One region of the Edaphosphingomonas haloaromaticamans genome, then DNA from elsewhere that is predicted to be linked to it. Evidence: predicted binding sites of a transcription regulator. Region 1 holds the regulator's gene; each other region holds the start of a gene.
The links. The regulator LexA, encoded in region 1, represses DNA repair genes until DNA is damaged. The targets are predictions, from matches to a motif close to GTTCCNCNCTTGTTCT.
Positions count from the first base shown of each region.

Region 2: the regulator LexA is predicted to act here: its motif matches at 2,140-2,155, upstream of BHE75_RS05100 (DNA-methyltransferase).
Region 3: the regulator LexA is predicted to act here: its motif matches at 2,581-2,596, upstream of BHE75_RS05190 (S24 family peptidase).
Region 4: the regulator LexA is predicted to act here: its motif matches at 2,132-2,147, upstream of uvrA (excinuclease ABC subunit UvrA).

Region 1 is NZ_MIPT01000001.1:2,935,359-2,939,830, reverse strand. It holds gene BHE75_RS13525 (ComEC/Rec2 family competence protein) at 6-2,165, shown strand; gene lexA (transcriptional repressor LexA) at 2,159-2,845, opposite strand; gene BHE75_RS13515 (molybdopterin molybdotransferase MoeA) at 2,901-4,094, opposite strand; gene moaC (cyclic pyranopterin monophosphate synthase MoaC) at 4,097-4,472, opposite strand, start outside.
Region 2 is NZ_MIPT01000001.1:1,082,772-1,087,243, reverse strand. It holds gene BHE75_RS23920 (hypothetical protein) at 1-161, shown strand, start outside; gene BHE75_RS05105 (hypothetical protein) at 390-992, shown strand; gene BHE75_RS05100 (DNA-methyltransferase) at 981-2,081, opposite strand; gene BHE75_RS05095 (hypothetical protein) at 2,341-2,607, shown strand; tRNA gene BHE75_RS05090 (tRNA-Thr) at 2,685-2,759, opposite strand; gene BHE75_RS24370 (hypothetical protein) at 2,992-3,141, shown strand; gene BHE75_RS05080 (glutathione peroxidase) at 3,166-3,774, opposite strand; gene BHE75_RS05075 (aminopeptidase P family protein) at 3,792-4,472, opposite strand, start outside.
Region 3 is NZ_MIPT01000001.1:1,098,735-1,103,206, reverse strand. It holds gene BHE75_RS05205 (RNA-binding S4 domain-containing protein) at 1-276, shown strand, start outside; gene fdxA (ferredoxin FdxA) at 415-753, shown strand; gene BHE75_RS05195 (CarD family transcriptional regulator) at 1,018-1,536, shown strand; gene BHE75_RS05190 (S24 family peptidase) at 1,842-2,528, opposite strand; gene BHE75_RS05185 (hypothetical protein) at 2,635-2,823, shown strand; gene BHE75_RS05180 (hypothetical protein) at 2,820-3,128, shown strand; gene BHE75_RS05175 (hypothetical protein) at 3,152-3,892, opposite strand; gene BHE75_RS05170 (DNA topoisomerase IB) at 4,035-4,472, shown strand, end outside.
Region 4 is NZ_MIPT01000001.1:833,558-838,029, reverse strand. It holds gene BHE75_RS03815 (hypothetical protein) at 197-442, opposite strand; gene BHE75_RS23055 (DUF5076 domain-containing protein) at 483-788, opposite strand; gene BHE75_RS03810 (isochorismatase family protein) at 1,027-1,797, opposite strand; gene uvrA (excinuclease ABC subunit UvrA) at 2,158-4,472, shown strand, end outside.

The DNA of each region.
Region 1 (4,472 bases):
GGAGCATGGGGATCGGCCGCGCTTTCCGGGCGCTTGAAGCGGGCCTGGACAGGGAGCGGGACCAGCTTTTCCTGTGGCTTCCGGTGGCGCTGGGTGCGGGAATCACGGCCTGGCTCCTGTCGCCGGGGAGCAGGCAATGGATCGCCTTCGTGCTGGCGGCGCTGGGAGGCGGCCTTGCCTGCACGCTCCTGCCGGGCGGCACCCGCGCCCGGCGGATCGGCATCATCGGCGGCCTTGCCCTCGCCGCGGGATGCGCGCTGATCTGGTGGCGGGCGGAACATGTGGCCGCGCCCCGGCTCGAAAGGCCGTTGGTCGCGGCGTTCACGGCGCGGGTCATTGCGGTCGATCGGCTGGCGGCGCGCGATATCGTGCGGCTGACGCTCGCATCGCCGAGCGACCGGGAGCTGCCGCCGCGGATTCGCGTCAATGTCGCCGCCGCCGATCTGGCCGGGGACATCCTTCCGGGAAGCCGTGTCGCCTTGCGGGCCAGGCTGATGCCGCCGCCGCCGCCGGCGGTGCCTGGGGCCTATGATTTCGCGCGGGTCGCGTGGTTTCAGGGGCTGGGGGCGACGGGACGGGCGCTGGGGCCGGTGGAACGGGTGGGCGATACGGTGCCGCGAGGCTTCTGGCAGACGCTGATGGCGTGGCGCGGGGGGCTTTCCGCCCATGTCCAGGCCCAAGTGGCGGGAAGCGCGGGCGGCATTGCCGCAGCGCTCGCCACCGGCGACCAGGGCGGCATCGCCGAGGCGGATGCCGATGCCATGCGCCGATCGGGCCTTGCGCACCTGCTTTCGATCAGCGGCCTGCATGTGACGGCGATGATCGGCGCGACCATGTGGATCATGCTGCGGCTGCTGGCGTTGAGCCCCGCGCTGGCGCTGCGCGCGCCCTTGCCGCTGATCGCGGCCGGCGGCGGCGCGCTGGCGGGCATCGCCTATACGCTGCTGGCCGGGGCCGAGGTGCCCACCGTCCGTTCCTGCGTGGCGGCGCTGCTGGTGCTGGTGGGGATCGCGATGGGGCGCGATGCCATCACGCTGCGGCTGGTGGCCGCCGGCGCGATCACCGTCCTGGTCCTCTGGCCGGAGGCGCTGGCGGGGCCGAGCTTCCAGCTGAGCTTCGCCGCCGTCACCGCCATCATCGCCCTCCACGAACATCCCCGGGTGCGCGCCTTCCTGTCGCGGCGGGACGAGGGGATATTGGCGGGGTGGGGACGATCGCTGGCGGGGCTGCTGCTGACCGGCCTCGTGGTCGAGGCGGCGCTCGCGCCGATCGCGCTCTTCCATTTCCATCAGGCGGGCCTCTACGGCGCCTTCGCCAATATCGTCGCGATCCCGCTCACCACCTTCATCGTCATGCCGCTGGAGGCGTTGGCGCTGATCGCCGATCTGGGCGGGCTGGGCGCGCCCTTATGGTGGCTGGCGGGCAAGGCGCTGGCATTGCTGCTGGCCATCGCCCATGCCGCCGGATCGGCGCCGGGGGCCGTGAAGATGCTGCCGTCCATGCCGGGCGGCGCCTTTGCGCTGATGATCGCGGGCGGGCTGTGGATCGCGCTGTGGCGCACGCGCATGCGGTGGATCGGCCTCGCGCCGCTGGCGGCCGGCGCGGCCTGGGCGCTGGCCACGCCCGCGCCCGACCTCATCGTCACGGGAGACGGGCGGCATCTGGCGCTGCGCGATCCGGATGGCGGCCGGCTGGCGCTGCTGCGTCCCCGCGCGGGGGATTATGTCCGCGATCTGCTGGGGGAGGCGGCCGGCGTGGACGAAGCCGGGATTGCCATCGACGATTGGCCGGGTGCCCGCTGCGGACCCGATCTGTGCGCCGTCACGATCGACCGCAACGGCCGGCGATGGGCCTTGCTCGCCACCCGATCACCCAATTTCGTCGACATCGCGGCGATGAACCGGGCCTGCGCCACGGCGGATATCGTCGTCAGCGACCGGCGCCTGCCCCGAAGCTGCCGTCCGCGCTGGCTGAAGATCGATCGGCCCTTCCTCTCCCGGACCGGCGGTGTCGCCATCGATCTCGCGCGCGGCCATATCCGTTCGGTCGAGGCCGGGCGGCGGGGCAAGCCATGGGCCGAATCCGCCGCGGCCCCTTATCGAAACCCAACACCGGCCGAGCGCCGGGCGAGCGGCCCCGCAGCCGTGGCTTCGGGCAATCAGTAGCGGCGGATCAGCCCGGCCAGCCGGCCCTGCACGCGGACCTGGTTGGGGCGATAGCGCATCGGATCATAAGCGCGGTTCGCCGGATCGAGGCGGACCATCGCGCCTTCGCGGCGGAAATATTTGAGCGTCGCCTCGCTGTCGTCGATCAGCGCCACGACGATCTCCCCGTCGCGGGCCACATCGGTGCGGCGGATCAGCGCGAAGTCGCCGTCCAATATGCCGGCCTCGACCATCGAATCCCCGGAAACCTCGAGCGCATAATGCTCGCCCGGCCCCAGCAGGGCGGCCGGCACCGAAAGCGACGTCTGCCCTTCCAGCGCCTCGATCGGCAGGCCGGCGGCGATGCGCCCGTGCAGGGGCAGCTCGATCACGTCGTTCGCCGCTTCCGGCAAGATCTGCGCGGCGGGCTTCAGCATCGCCGGCCGCGAGGGCGCGGCCTGCGGCGCGGGCTTCGCGTTCGGCGCCCGTTCCGGCATGCGCAGCACCTCCAGCGCGCGCGCGCGATTGGGCAGGCGGCGGATGAAGCTCCGTTCCTCGAGCGCGCTGATCAGGCGATGCACGCCGGATTTGGACTTCAGGTCCAGCGCGTCCTTCATCTCCTCGAACGAAGGCGAAACCCCCGTTTCGGCCAGCCGATCATGAATGAAGCAGAGCAGTTCATGTTGCTTGCGCGTCAGCATGGCGGACCCCGATAAGGAACGAACGGGGAACGTGTAGGAAACGTAACGCTTCCTGTCAAGCGATGGTAAGTATCCTGGCAATATCGCCGACATGCGCGGGCGGCGCATAAGCGGGGCGGACGATCAGCAGGTCCGCATCGGCCAGCCCCGACAGGCCGGCGCTGTCCTGCACGGGCAGCGCCCTTGCCCGCGCGCCCACGCGGCATCCGCGCAGGAATTCCATGCGATTGCCGGTGGCGGGCAGGGGGCCGGCGAGGCGCATGGCCACGGCGCGATCGAACGGATCGGCCGCCCCGCCGAGGTGCCGGATCAGCGGCAGCAGGAACAGCCGCGCCGTCACATAAGCGGAAACCGGATTGCCGGGCAGGCCCAGCACGATGCCGTCGCCCAGGCGGCCGGCCATCAGCGGCTTGCCCGGCTTTACCGCGATCCGCCAGAAATCGATCGCGGCCCCCGCGGCGATAAGCGCGGGCCGCACGAAATCGCGATCGCCCACCGATGCGCCGCCGGTGGTGACGATGATATCGGCATGGCGGGCGGCGGCGATGGCGGCGGCCGTGGCATCGGGATCGTCGGGGACGATGCCATGATCTTCCACCTCGGCCGGCACGCTGGCGGCGATCAAGGCGGCCAGCATCGGCGCGTTGGAGGAGGGCAATTGCGACGCCGATGTGGGCGCGCCCGGCGGAACAAGCTCGTCCCCGGTGGAGATCAGCGCCACGCGCGGCCGGCGGCGGACGGGAAGCGCGCCATGGCGGGCGGCGGCGGCGAGCCCGATGGCGGCCGGGGACGCCCGCCCGCCGCGATGGAGGAGGATGGCGCCTTCGCCGAAATCGGCGCCTTTCCGGCGTATATGGGCACCGGCATGCGGCGGGCCTTCGCCGTTCAGCGCCATCCGGTCGCCCTCGCGCGCGGCCTCTTCCTGCACGAGGACGGTATCGGCGCCCGTGGGGATCGGCGCGCCGGTGAAGATGCGCGCCGCCTCGCCGGCCTGGATCGCGAAGCCGGGCAGCGATCCCGCCGCGCTTTCCCCGACCACGCGCCAGGGGCCGGGCATGTCGGCGAAGCGGATCGCATATCCGTCCATGATCGAAAGATCGGCGGCGGGCTGGGTGCGCCGCGCCGCCACGTCCCGCGCGATCCAGCGGCCGGCGGCCTGATCGAGCGGCGCCAGTTCCCCGGCGAGCGGGGCCGCCAGCGCCAGCAGCCGCCTTTGGGCCTCGGCAAGGGGGATGAGGCCGGCCGCCATCGCTATTTCGCGGCCCAGTCCCCGGATCGCCCACCCGATTTGGCGAGCAGCCGGACGCCTTCGATCCGCATCTCGCGATCGAGCGCCTTGGCCATGTCGTAGATGGTGAGGAGCGCGACGGAGACGGCGGTCAGCGCCTCCATCTCCACGCCGGTCCGGTCGGTGGTGCGGGTGGTGGCGGTGGCGGTCACGCCGTCGTCATGCACCTCAAGCTCCACAACCACGCCGCTGATCGGCAGGGGATGGCACAGGGGAATGAGATCGCTGGTGCGCTTGGCCGCCATGATGCCGGCGATACGGGCGACGGCCAGCACATCGCCCTTGGCGACGGCGCCGTCGCGGATCGCGCGCGCGGCCTCGGCGGTCATCACGATCCGG
Region 2 (4,472 bases), 1.9 Mb from region 1:
CGGCGGCGGCACGTCGCATGGCGGACGAAGCCCGCCGCCTTGCGGCGCTGGCGTTGCGCGGGGCCTACGACCCGCCCCGCTGGGTGCTGGACCGGCTCACGCGCGGCGACCGGATGGAATACGAGGCCGCGCGCGATGAGGCGCGGAAGGGCAAGGCGTGACCAAGCCCCGGCAGGTCGGTCAGAGCCGGTTGGCTGGGAGCCGCGCGCCAGTCACGACGGTCCGGCCCTGCATCACCTGCGGCAAGCCTTTCCCCAGCGAAGGGCCAGGCAACCGCATGTGCCACCATTGCCGTGCCTGTCGGGACACCAACCCGTTCGAGCCGTAACCCTCGACAGCCTCTCGCCAATGATGCAGTGTCGCCGCCCATCAGAGGGGCGGAGGGATGAGTGTCGGTCAGAGAAACTGTCAATCGCGATTGGTTCAATCCGAACATCGAGCTTCCATACCAACTGCGGCTGGATGACTTCGCGCTCGCGATGCAGGACGTGTATGACTTTTTCTTCGACGTGAACACGCTCTTCAACGACCGAGGCCTACCACGACTTGAGGAAGTGCTGCGACCAGCGAATATGTCAGGCACCATCTCCGACATGATGACCGCGAGCATGGCGCGACACTCGCGCTCCCTCTGCCAGAACAACTATCACAACGGCCATCCCGACCTGATCGTGCGAGGGCGCTATCAGCTCGACAGCATCCAAGCTGGCGAGGAGGGCGTCGAGATCAAAACGACCCGGAATAGAGGCGGCTCCGTCGATACGCATGGCGCGCGCGAGCAGTGGCTGTGTGTCTTTGTCTATGAGATCGACAAGGTGACAGAGCCAGCGGTCCAGCGGCGAGCAACCCGCTTCACCGAGGTTTATATCGCCCACGTCACACGGGAGGACTTCCGGCGGAACGCGCGGGGCGAACTGGGCACTCGCACGGCCTCTCTGCACCGGGAGGGCCTCCAGAAGCTCCGCAATAGCTGGGTCTATCTAGCGCAGTGAGCCAAGCCTCGGGATGGCGTCTGCGGCCAGCCTGACGAACTTAGGGTCAGCCTCCACGCCGATGCTCTCGTAGCTCACCGCGTTCGCGGCGGCCAGTGTGGACCCCGAGCCGGCGAAGGGATCCACCACTATGCCCTCCCCCAGCGGAAGGCAGCCGCGCACGACCTGCCGCATGAACTCCTGGGGTTTGAGCGAGGGGTGGGGCGCGATGGCTCGCTCCGCCGCTGATGTGGGGCTGGACCTTATCACGTCGCCGAAGGGCCGGTCCTCGGAGGGACGACGGAAGCCCCCCGTCTTCCATTTGCGGAGATTGTCCTGCACCCGCCCCTCCAACGGGCGGCGCAATACGACCCACGGTTCCCACTGCGATCGGGGCATGACGCTGACTTCGTCGAATTCCTCGTGTGCGTTCTTCGGCCGGTCCCCGCCCCGCATGGTCATCGTCAGCCGCGCGATACTGCCGCGCAACTCAAGTCCGCCCTCGCTCATCGCCGATGCGACGATGTGTTGCAGGAGGGGATTGGTTGCCACGATCACGTTGCCGCCGGGCACAATCGCTCGGGCGACCAGCGCCCCAAACCGGCGGAAGAAGCCATGCAGTTCTTTCCGGTCCTGATCGGTCATGATGGTGAAGCGCGGAAGCGGCGACCGCCGATGCCCGTCGAACGAGGGCGGAACCCTCCACACGCCTCCCTGTCCCGCCCGGAGCTTCGTCAGCTCCTTCTCGCTATACTCAGTGAGGCCGTAGGGCGGGTCGGTGACAACGGCGTGGATGGACGCCTCCTCACGGGCGGCGAGCCAGTCGAAGCAGTCCGCGTGGAATAACACCGCCTTCTCATGCTCGACGGCAGGCTCCAGCCCCACACGATGCACATTCTCCGCATCCCCGACGAGACGATAGCGCCCGCGCGCAGTGCGCTCGAATACACGGCCGACATTGAGGTTGAGATAGGAGCGGACAGAGGAGGGCGGCACTGGCCCTAGCTGAGTGCTGATCGCCTCCATGATCTGCTTTATCGAGGCGTCGCTGCCACACGCCTCCATATAACCGATGATAGAATCACGAATTTTCCCCGGCGCTGCTGCCATGTTCTGCTCCCTCGAACACGATACGCGCCTTTTTGACGTCCAGACGTCAAACTGTCAAGTTCATTGTTTGTTCTTCTTATGTTCGCTCCGGCATTTGTGTCAATGGATATGCTCTCAGGCCTGCCTGCGTTGTGTCGCCTTCCCCGCCCGGCTCCCCTCTGGGCACCGAATAACCCTCCGAGCATCCCCACGGCGCATGTGCGACCTGTCCTTTCGCGCCCGGCCAATGGTGGCGGGGCGGGAAGAACGGAGAATGTATATGACTGATTCGACGACTGCCGAACGGGCCTCGCCCTTCGATAAGGCCGACATGAAGGCACTCGTTGCAACCGCCCGGCGGCTTGACAGCGTAAGTGAGGGTTTGGCCCATGCGGAAGCGTGTCAGCAGGAAGTCGGCCCCGACGCGCCGACGGATGTTGCCCTTTACGACGGGACCACCTGGCACAAGTATCGGGTGCCCCTCAGTAAGTTTATCGAATTGCTTCGCCCCGTCGCGGCGGAGGAAGCGGCGCGCTTGGCCGCGTAACCCCCACGCGCACCGCAAATCAATGGCCGCCGGGCATCCCCGCCCGGCGGCCATTTTTGCGTTATTTGTCAGGGGGATGGTGCTGCTGGGGAGGATTGAACTCCCGGCCTCGTCCTTACCAAGGACGCGCTCTACCACTGAGCTACAGCAGCGAAACTCTTCAAATCTGCTCCCCGGCCTGCTCCCCCGAGCCTCCGAGGCTATTCCTAACCACCTCTAATCTCACCACTTTCGATCTTGGGACGCACCCTTACCAAGGATGCGCTCTACCACTGAGCTACGGCAGCACTACGGTTCGGAACCGCGTTAGAGGCGCGCCTATGGAGAATGCTGGCGGCCGCGTCAAGGCTTGCCGCGCGCGATATTCGCCTTCACAGGAAAAAGATGGCGAAAGACGATCCGGAACGCGCCCGCAGGCTGGCGGAGGCGCTGCGCGAGAACCTCCGCAAGCGGAAGGCGCAGGCCCGCGCGCGGGACGATGCGCCGCCCGTGCCCCGGGATTTCGCGGAAGATGAAGGATCGCACGCCGGCTGATTCCGCGCCGGCGCGGACCGGCGATCAGCCCTTGGCCTTGAGCGCGGCCTCGATCGCGCCCGTCACCTTGGGATCGGTGGGATCGGTGCGGGTGCCGAAGGCGGCGATCAGCTTGCCGTCGCGCCCGATCAGATATTTGTGGAAGTTCCATTTGGGCGTGTTCTGCGGCCCGAGCTTGGCGGCCGCCCAGCGATAGATGGGCAGCGCATTGGGGCCGACCACGTCGGATTTCTCGGCCAGCGGGAACTTCACCGCCTTGGTCTTGCAGAAGGCGGCGATTTCGCTGTTGGAGCCATATTCCTGATTCTTGAAGTTGCCGGAAGGCACGCCGACGATGGTGAAGCCGCGCCTGGCATAGGTATCCTGCACCTTCTGCAGGCCTTCATATTGCGGGGTGAAGCCGCACATGCTGGCGGTGTTCACCAGCAGCACCACCTCGCCCTTGAACTTCTTCATCGGCAGCGGCGCGCCGTCGATCGCCGTCAGGTCGAAATCCCAGGCGGTGTGCTTCTGCGCCTCGGCCGCCGCCATCGGCGGCGTATCGGGCACGCTGGGGAACTGGGCATAGCCCACCGCCGCCATGGCGCCGATCGCGATCGCCGCCGCCCCACCCAAGGTCCATTTCTTGTGCATCACGCCAAGCCCCTTCCTCACAGCGGGCGGGTCACGTCGTCGAGCCAGGCCTTCGCCTCGCCATCGAGCTGCGGGCCGATCAGGTCGCGCACGCGGGCATGATAAGCATCCAGCCATGCGCGCTCCGCGGGCGAAAGCGCGCCCGCGTCGATCAGCTCGCGGTCGATCGGAGCGAAGGTGAGCGTTTCGAAGCCCAGCATCTCGCGTTCCGCGCCCGCTATCTCACGCGTCTCTACCAGAACAAGATTCTCGATACGGATGCCATATTCGCCGGACTTGTAATAGCCCGGCTCGTTCGAGAGGAACATGCCGGCCTGGAGCGGCTCGTCCCCGCCGCCGAAGGTGGCGATGCGCTGCGGCCCTTCGTGGACGGAAAGATAGGCGCCCACGCCATGGCCGGTGCCATGGGCATAATCCAGCCCCGCCTCCCACAGATATTGCCGCGCCAGCACGTCGAGCTGGCCGCCGCGCGTGCCCGCCGGGAAAATGGCGCGGGCCAGCGCGATATGCCCCTTGAGCACGCGGGTGAAGCGATCCTTCATCTCCGCCGTCGGCGTGCCGATGGCGACGGTGCGGGTCACGTCGGTCGTGCCGTCCTCATACTGGCCGCCCGAATCGATCAGGAACAGCGAGCCCGGCTCGATCGGCCGGTTGGTCGTCTCCGTCACCCGATAATGGACGACGGCGCCGTTGGGGCC
Region 3 (4,472 bases), 1.8 Mb from region 1:
ATCCGGCTCGCGCGGACCCGCGGCCTGGCGCAGGATATCGTCGCCGCCGGCCGGATGCGCGTCACCGGCCGCATCGTGGAACGGGCGCATACCGCCGTCCGGGTGGGCGATGTCCTCACCTTTCCGATGCACGGACGGGTAAGGGTGATCCGGGTGGAGATGATCCCGACCCGCCGCGGCCCCGCCGTGGAAGCGCGCGCCTGCTATACCGACCTGTCGCCGGCGCCCGTGCCGGAAGGGGATCACCGCGACGCCGACCTCAACGGACAGGCATGAGACCCCGGCCCGCAGCCCCCACCCGGCGTGGCACCGCGCCAACACCGTCCCTGCGAACGTCTCGCAGAAATAAGGCAAATATTGACGCGCCTGCCGTGGCACCATAGCAGAGCGGCGTTCGAGGAGAGAGAAGCGACCATGACATACGTCGTCACCGATGCCTGCATCCGCTGCAAGTATATGGATTGCGTCGAAGTTTGCCCGGTCGACTGCTTCTATGAAGGCGAGAACATGCTCGTCATCAACCCGAACGAGTGCATCGATTGCGGCGTGTGCGAGCCCGAATGCCCCGCCGAGGCGATCCTTCCCGATACCGAAAGCGGCCTGGAAAAGTGGCTGGAGGTCAACGCCACCTTCTCCGCCCAGTGGCCCAACCTCACCCGCAAGGGCGAGCAGCCGGCCGATGCCGACGAGCATAAGGGCGAGGAAGGCAAGTATGAGAAATATTTCTCGCCCGAACCCGGCCAGGGCGACTGATAGCGCTATAGCCGGCTGACGGCTTTTTACCCCGCGCAACCCCTTGGAACAAAAGGCTGCTGACACCGTTGTCCACGGTGCTGGCCTTTTTCCTGCGAATCTGTTACAGTTCGCGGGTTGGGTGTGTGCGTAACATAAGTAACGTTGATCGCACCGTTCGGGACGCATTGATTCGTCGTCGCTTGCTGCTGCCGGCAAGGCTACCCATATGGATGGCCTGACCGCGCAGGGCGCGGCGACAATTCCAAGGAAGGGTCGAAATTGATGGCTGCCAAGGCGCTGAGCTTCGTTGTCGGCGATTATGTTGTGTACCCCAAGCACGGCGTGGGTCGTGTGATCGAACTTCAGAGCCAGGAGATTGCTGGCGCCAAGCTCGAACTCTACGTTCTCCGTTTCGAGAAGGAGCGGATGACGCTCCGCGTGCCCACCAACAAGGCGGAAGCCGTCGGCATGCGCAAGCTGTCGTCCAGCGTGACGCTGCAGGAAGCGCTGCAGACGCTGAAGGGCAAGCCCAAGATCAAGCGCACCATGTGGTCGCGCCGCGCCCAGGAATATGAGGCGAAGATCAATTCGGGCGATCTCGTCTCGATCGCCGAGGTGGTGCGCGATCTATTCCGGGCCGACGACCAGCCGGAACAGAGCTATTCCGAACGCCAGATCTTCGAAGCGGCCACCAGCCGCCTCGCCCGCGAGCTGGCGGCGATGGAACAGACCGACGAACCCGCCGCGCAGGACAAGATCCTCGATATCCTCCGCGCCGCGGCCGCCACGCACAACAAGTAAGCGCGGCACTGCGATACCGGCCCTCGCTCGGGCCGGACGAGAAAGGGGCGGCCTGTGGGGGGCCGCCCTTTTCGTTTGAGTGGAGGGCCACGGCGCCCTGGGCGCTTTGTCCGCCACTCCGCGAAGGCGGTCCTTCCGCGCGATGCGAAGCCCGATTTCGGCCTTCATCGCCTCCGAGCCTGCTTAACGGACCATTTCTCCAGATCACGCGCACGGCCCGAGCAGCCCCATGGATGCCGGAGCGACGGGAATGACGGTCCTGCTTCAAGGTAGAGGAAAGTAGCTTTCCGGCCACGGAGCCCGCTTCAGCGGAACCGCCGGCCGCCCCAGATCACCCGGCCGACCACCCCGATATCATCCAGCGCGCAATCGGGGATCGGCGGATAGGCCGGATTGTCGCTGGCGATCGTCACCCGCCGCGCGGCCGGGTCCACCAGCAGCCGCTTGACCAGCAGCACCTCGCCCATCCGCAGCACATAGATGCCGTCACGCAGCCGATCCGGCCCGTCGCCGCGATCGACCAATATGTCGTCGCCATCGGCCAGGGTCGGCAGCATGGAATCGCCCGATGCGCGGATCAGCGAGAGGCCCGCCGTGCCCGCCGTCGCCACGGCCCGCAGCCAGGCAGCGTCGAACAGGAAGGGCTGGCCGATCTCCCCTTCCGCGGAGACCGCCCCCGGCCCCGCCGATGCCCGCACCGCCAGCCGGGGCACCGCCACGAAATCGGCATCGCGCCGCGCCGCGCCCTTCGCCGCCGGCGCGATGCGCGGCGCAGGCTGCCGTTCCGGCCCGCCGAGCAGCGCCTCCTCCACGCCCAGATATCGCGCCAGCGTCGCGCGATCCTCCTCGTCCAGCTTGCGGGGCACGCCGCGCTTGATGAACTGCTGAATATAAGCGGGGTTGCGGCCGATCAGCCGGGAAAGCGAGGTATAATCCTCCCCGCGCTCGCGTATGAGCGCATCCAGCACCGCGCGGGGATCCCCATCGGACATGCCTGCACTCTACAGATAGGAAAATTCCTAGACAAGTAGGATTTTCCCCATGAGAACATATAGCGAACATCTCTCGCGACTCGCGGGACGGAAGATGGAGATGGCGATGCACCTCTTGTCCACGATCGAACGGCACCTCCGCCGCAACAGAGTGCCCCCGACGCGCTTCGGGCGCGAGGCGGTGAACGATCCGCGCTTCGTGCTCGATCTGCGCCGGGGGCGGGAACCGCGCGCGGCCACGCGGGATCGGGTGCTGGCCTATATCGCCATGCACCGGGAACAGGCCGGCGCATGACCGTGGCCGCAACGAAGCAGCTCGCCGCCGCGCTGGCGGCATGGCTAGGCCCCATCGGGCCGGTGGAACTGATCGATCATCGGACGGCCGACTGGGCGAGCGCCACCTTCGTCGGCCAGCGCCACGATATCCGGCTGCGGATCGCCACCGCCGCGCCGCTGCCGCCCGGGCTGACGGAGGATCTTGCCGAGGCCGATCTGCCCATGGCCGGCCATGTCGCCGCCGATATCCTGCTGGCGGGCATCACCGCCGGCGACGGCGCCGTCCTGCTCGATATCGAGGCTCTCACCCTCGTCGATGCCTGAAGCGCGGAGGCCGCGCCCGCCTTTCAGCCCCGGCGCGCCGCCAGCCTCTGCAGGTCCAGGATCGCGGCGCGCAGCGCATCCTCATCGGGCACGGCCGCTGCCGCCGGGGGCGCATTCCCGTGGCGGGGAAGCGGCCGATGGCCTTCCGCATCGCGCGGCCGCAAGGCGGGCGGCGCCAGCGTGCCCATTTCGGCCGCAAGCTTTTCCATCAGTTCGGCAATCGGCACGTTCATGCCGGATCGCGCGGGCTCCGGCTCGTCGTCGATCATCTCGTCGAGCAGCAGTTCATCCGATTCTGGCGGGGGGAAGCAGGGGGTGGGCGGGAACGCCGCCGGCCCTTCCACCGGCGCGGCCGTATCGACCGGAAAATCGGCTATCGCATCCAGGATCAGCGGCCTCACCACCACGGGTTCGGGCTTCACGATCAGTGGCTCCTTGACCCGGCGGGCCGGCGGGGTCAGCCAGTCCTCCTGATCGTCCCCCTCATCCTCGATCCTGGCGCGGCGCGCGGCGCGCGCGTCAAGCCCGCGGAATATCGCCCAGGTCGACGCTCCGGTCGCCAGCGCGGGGATAATGATGAAGGCGGTGCGGGCATCCGCGCCCGCCGGCAGCCCGAGGCCCTTCAGCCACAGCCATACCGTCATGTCCGGGATCGACCAGCAGAAGAACGCCGTCGCGCCCGCCAGCATCCATGCCGCCATCCCGGCCACCGGCCATGTTTCGATCCGCGCCCCCGCGCGGGCCATCCAGCTTGATCCGCTCACCGCGTCCGCCTGCGAACTGTTGATGGGAAACGCGTAAACGGCAATGCTTAACGCCCCCTTGTGCCAGACATGCCCCGCAGGAACGAAGCGCGCAAGCCGCGCGTTCGACCGGCGCGCTTCGCCAGGGAGAATCCCGCCGCTTATGCTCCATTATGTCGATGATGCCGACCCCGGCATTACCCGCCAGCGGATCGGGCCGGATGGAGCGCAGACCAGATGGGCCTATTTCGACGCCCGGGGCCGCCGCATCACCCGGCGGGCGGAAATCGACCGGCTGAACGCCATCGCGCTGCCGCCGGCCTATGTCGATGCCTGGTTCTGCCCCCGGCCGAACGGCCATATCCAGGCGATCGGCTGGGACGAACGGGGGCGCAAGCAATATCGCTATCACCCCGATTTCCGCGCGGCGCGCGATGCCGCCAAATATGATCGCTGCGCCGATTTCGGCCGCGCGCTTCCCGCGATCCGCGCCGCCGTGGAACGCGATCTCGCCCGGCCCACGCTGGGCCGGGATCGCGTGGTCGCGGCCGTCGTCCGCCTGCTCGACCTCGGCCGCGTCCGCGTCGGCAACGAAGCCTAT
Region 4 (4,472 bases), 2.1 Mb from region 1:
AATTTCTATTGATACGATAGAAAAACTGTAGGAAGGAACAATTCACGCTGGGTCCGGCATCTGCCCTGGGCCACGCAGACGATTTCCGGAGCCAGTGACCGGCAACTGTCAGGCGACCAGAAAGAAGGGCTGGCAGGACAGCAAAGTCCGAGGGCGGACTATCCGATGTCGGACTGCCAGCGGCGGGAGCGGCCGCTCAATCAACCCGTTTCTCAATGCCGACAAGTCTGATCGTCCCATCAAATAGCTCCGCGATGTAGGCCGAGATCGTGTCGGAAAATTCGTCCATAAGATTCAGGCCCTCGGGATCATAATTGTTCTCCGCGATCAGCCGGAGTTTTCCGCCGTCAAACGAACAAATCACGTTGTTCTCGTGGGGATAGTGAAGGCGGCACTCCCCTGTGATATCATGGGCCGCTTCCTCGCCAACCGTTGCGGGCACCCGCCACATTCCAAAGTTATGCGATATATGAAACGGGCCTCTAACTTACAAAGTCGCCCGATGTTTCGCTCGTGGGTTCTCCCAACTCCGAAACGAAACTTCTAAATATCTCTCGGATAGCGGCATCACGGTCACGTAGCCCTTCCTTGGCAAGGGCGTCGGCGATGTGATTGGCAACATCGGCAAGAATGATGCCCCACGCCGCGTCTTCGGGCAGCGGACCATTCTCTTCATACACACCAACCTTGATTGAGCAGTGGAGCTTTCGCTCCGCGACCCACACACGAAGGGGTTCCCAAGCATCGTTATCGCGTAGTGCTGCAGCAGGGATAAGCCGTTCGTCCATGATCACGCTCCGAACTCCGATCAACGATCGATCACACATCGTCCAAGCGGCCGCAATTAGGAAAGAACGAAGCTCTCGCGAATGGCCATAATGCCTCGTGTCCGGGCAGGCAGGCCGGCTTTGGTCAGAACCGCCGATGATCGAACCATCGCTGTCCAAACAGCCCAATTTGTCTATGTGTCCTGGTCATTGTTCACCGCCCGCCCCGCCGGCGCAGCCTGCCCGCAAAGGGAAGCGCCTATTTCATGCCGAACGGGTCGCTCACCGCCGGATTGCCGACATTGTTCCAGAAGTTTTCGAGCACGAACCCATATTCGGAAAGGTTCTGCTTGAAGGGCGCGAGCATCGCGTCCGCCGTCGGCAGCTTCCAGTCCGCCTGAAGCTCGCAGCCGAGCGCGAAGGTGGTGACCAGCTCGGCCCCCGCATTGGCCATGCGCGACATCGCCGCTTCGGCTTCGTAGCGGTTCCAGGCCCCACAGGCGTCGATCACCGGAAACACCTTATAGCCGTCGTTGAGCAGGGAGAGCGTCGGGAAGGCGCAGCAGGTGCCGATGGTCACGGCCGCGATGATGATGTGCTTGCGGCCCGTCGCGGCGACAAGGTCCTCAAATGCCTTGCGGAAGGTCGGGTCCTCATAGGCGTTGATGATCCCCGTGCGGCGATGGATCGGATGCTCGGGGAACAGTTCCTTGATCTCCGGCAGCGTATCGCCGTTCTGCCATTGGGCGTTGGAAGAGGTGATAAGGGTCGGGATATCCAGCGCCCTGGCGATCCGCGCCAGGCCGACGACATTGCTTTTATACTCGGCGGTCGAGGTGAAATCGCGAACCCCGGCCATCAGGCCGATCTGGTGGTCCACCAGAAGCAGGATGCTGTTCCGCGGGGTCGGCTTGTCATGGCCGAAGCGCCCGGCCGCCCGGGCATCGGCTGCGGAGACCCTGTTGGGCAGGATGGAGTCCGTAATCGGGCTGACGATGTCGGCGGGACGCGGGGCAGTGTCGCTGGGCATGGCAGGCTCCTCCACGGTTTGCCGGCCCCAACGCACATGGCGGCACATATTATCCGCCACCCTCCGTCCGTCGATAACTTCGCAAATCGGCATGAACCCAAGTCACTGAATTGAAACGGCAACGTCGCGATCCGGACGGCGCGGCCGCCATCCATGCCCGGCCCCCTGTTCCTCCCCCGTGCGTTCGTCGCGTCGATCGCCGGAAAATGGGTTGCCTCGCTTTCGCGGTGGCCGGAGGCCGGCCTTCCGCCACTTCCGCCCCGCATCGGCTTGCCTCTTGCCCCGCCGCGCACCATCTCGGGGCCGAACATGGCCGATAGCGGCTTGCCGCGTGCGAACAAATATGGAACATTTGCCCTCATGCTGACTCACATTTCCGTCCGTGGCGCGCGCGAGCACAATCTCAAGGGCGTGGATGTCGATATCCCGCGCGAAACGCTCACGGTCATCACCGGCCTGTCGGGCTCCGGCAAGTCCAGCCTCGCCTTCGACACCATCTATGCCGAAGGCCAGCGCCGCTACGTGGAATCGCTCTCGGCCTATGCGCGCCAGTTCCTGGAGCTGATGCAGAAGCCCGACGTCGATCATATCGAGGGCCTCTCCCCCGCCATCTCGATCGAGCAGAAGACGACCTCGCGCAACCCGCGCTCGACGGTCGCGACCGTGACCGAGATCTACGATTATATGCGCCTGCTCTGGGCGCGGGTCGGCGTGCCTTATTCGCCCGCCACCGGCCTGCCGATCAGCGCGCAGACGGTCAGCCAGATGGTCGATCGCGTGCTGCAATTGCCGGAAGGCACGCGCTTCTACCTGCTCGCGCCCGTCGTGCGCGGCCGCAAGGGCGAATATCGCAAGGAACTGGCCGAATGGCAGAAGCAGGGCTTCACCCGCGTCCGCATCGACGGCGAATTCTACGAGATCGAGGACGCCCCCGCGCTCGACAAGAAATACAAGCATGACATCGAGGTGGTGGTCGATCGCCTCGTCGTGCGCGAAGGCATGGAAACCCGCCTCGCCCAGAGCTTCGAGACCGCGCTGAAGCTTGCCGAGGGGCTGGCCTATGTCGATCTCGCCGACGGCGTCGTGCCGGGGCGCGAGGCGGAGGATGCCGGCGGCCAGATGAAGGGCGCGGGCGTGCCGGCCAACCGCATCACCTTCTCGGAGAAATTCGCCTGCCCCGTCTCCGGCTTCACCATTGCCGAGATCGAGCCGCGTCTCTTCTCCTTCAACGCCCCCCAGGGCGCCTGCCCCGCCTGCGACGGCCTGGGCGAGAAGCTCTATTTCGATCCCCAATTGGTCGTGCCGAACGAGAATCTCTCGCTCAAGCAGGGCGCGGTCGTCCCCTGGGCCAAGTCCAACCCGCCCTCGCCTTATTACATGCAGGTGCTGGCCAGCCTCGCCGCCCATTTCGGCTTCAGGCTCGATACGCCGTGGAACCAGCTCACCGACGAGCAGCGCGAGGCGATCCTCAACGGCACCGGCCGCACGCCGATCGTCCTCACCTTCATCGACGGGAAGAAGAGCTACCAGGTCACCAAGCCGTTCGAAGGCGTGATCGGCAATCTCAACCGTCGCATGCTCGCCACCGAAAGCGCGTGGATGCGCGAGGAGCTGGCCAAATACCAGTCCGCGGCCCCTTGCGAGGTGTGCCACGGCGCCCGCCTCAAGCCCGAGGCGCTGGCGGTGAAGATCGCGGGCGAGGATATCTCCCAGTCCACCCGCCGCGCCGTCGGCCCCGCGCTGGCCTTCTTCCGCGATATGCCCAACCATCTGAACGCCCAGCAGAATGCGATCGCCGAACGCATCCTGAAGGAAATCGTCGAGCGGCTGGGCTTCCTCGACAATGTCGGCCTCGATTATCTCAACCTCGATCGCACGTCGGGCACCTTGTCCGGCGGCGAAAGCCAGCGCATCCGCCTGGCGTCGCAGATCGGTTCGGGCCTGTCGGGCGTGCTCTACGTGCTCGATGAACCCTCGATCGGCCTCCACCAGCGCGACAATGATCGCCTGCTTATAACCCTCCGCCGCCTGCGCGATCTCGGCAACACGGTGATCGTGGTCGAGCATGATGAGGACGCGATCCGCACCGCCGATCATGTCATCGACATGGGGCCGGGCGCGGGCGTCCATGGCGGGGCGATCGTGGCGCAGGGCTCGCTCGCCGATATCCTCGCCACCGAAGGCTCGCTCACCGGCGACTATCTCTCCGGCCGCCGCGCTGTGGACGTGCCGAAGAAGCGCCGCAAGGGCAATGGCAGGAAGCTGACGGTCAGGGGCGCGCGGGCGAACAACCTGAAGGACGTCACCGCCTCCATCCCGCTCGGCACCTTCACCTGCATCACCGGCGTCTCGGGATCGGGCAAGTCCACCTTCACCATCGACACGCTCTACGCCACCGCCGCGCGGGTGCTGAACGGCGCCCGCATGCTCGCCGGCCATCATGAGAAGATCGAGGGGCTCCAGCATCTCGACAAGGTGATCGATATCGATCAGTCGCCGATCGGCCGCACCCCGCGTTCCAACCCCGCCACCTATACCGGCGCCTTCACCAACATCCGCGACTGGTTCGCCGGCCTGCCGGAGGCGCAGGCGCGCGGCTACAAGCCCGGCCGCTTCAGCTTCAACGTCAAGGGCGGCCGGTGCGAGGCGTGCCAGGGCGATGGCGTGCTGAAGAT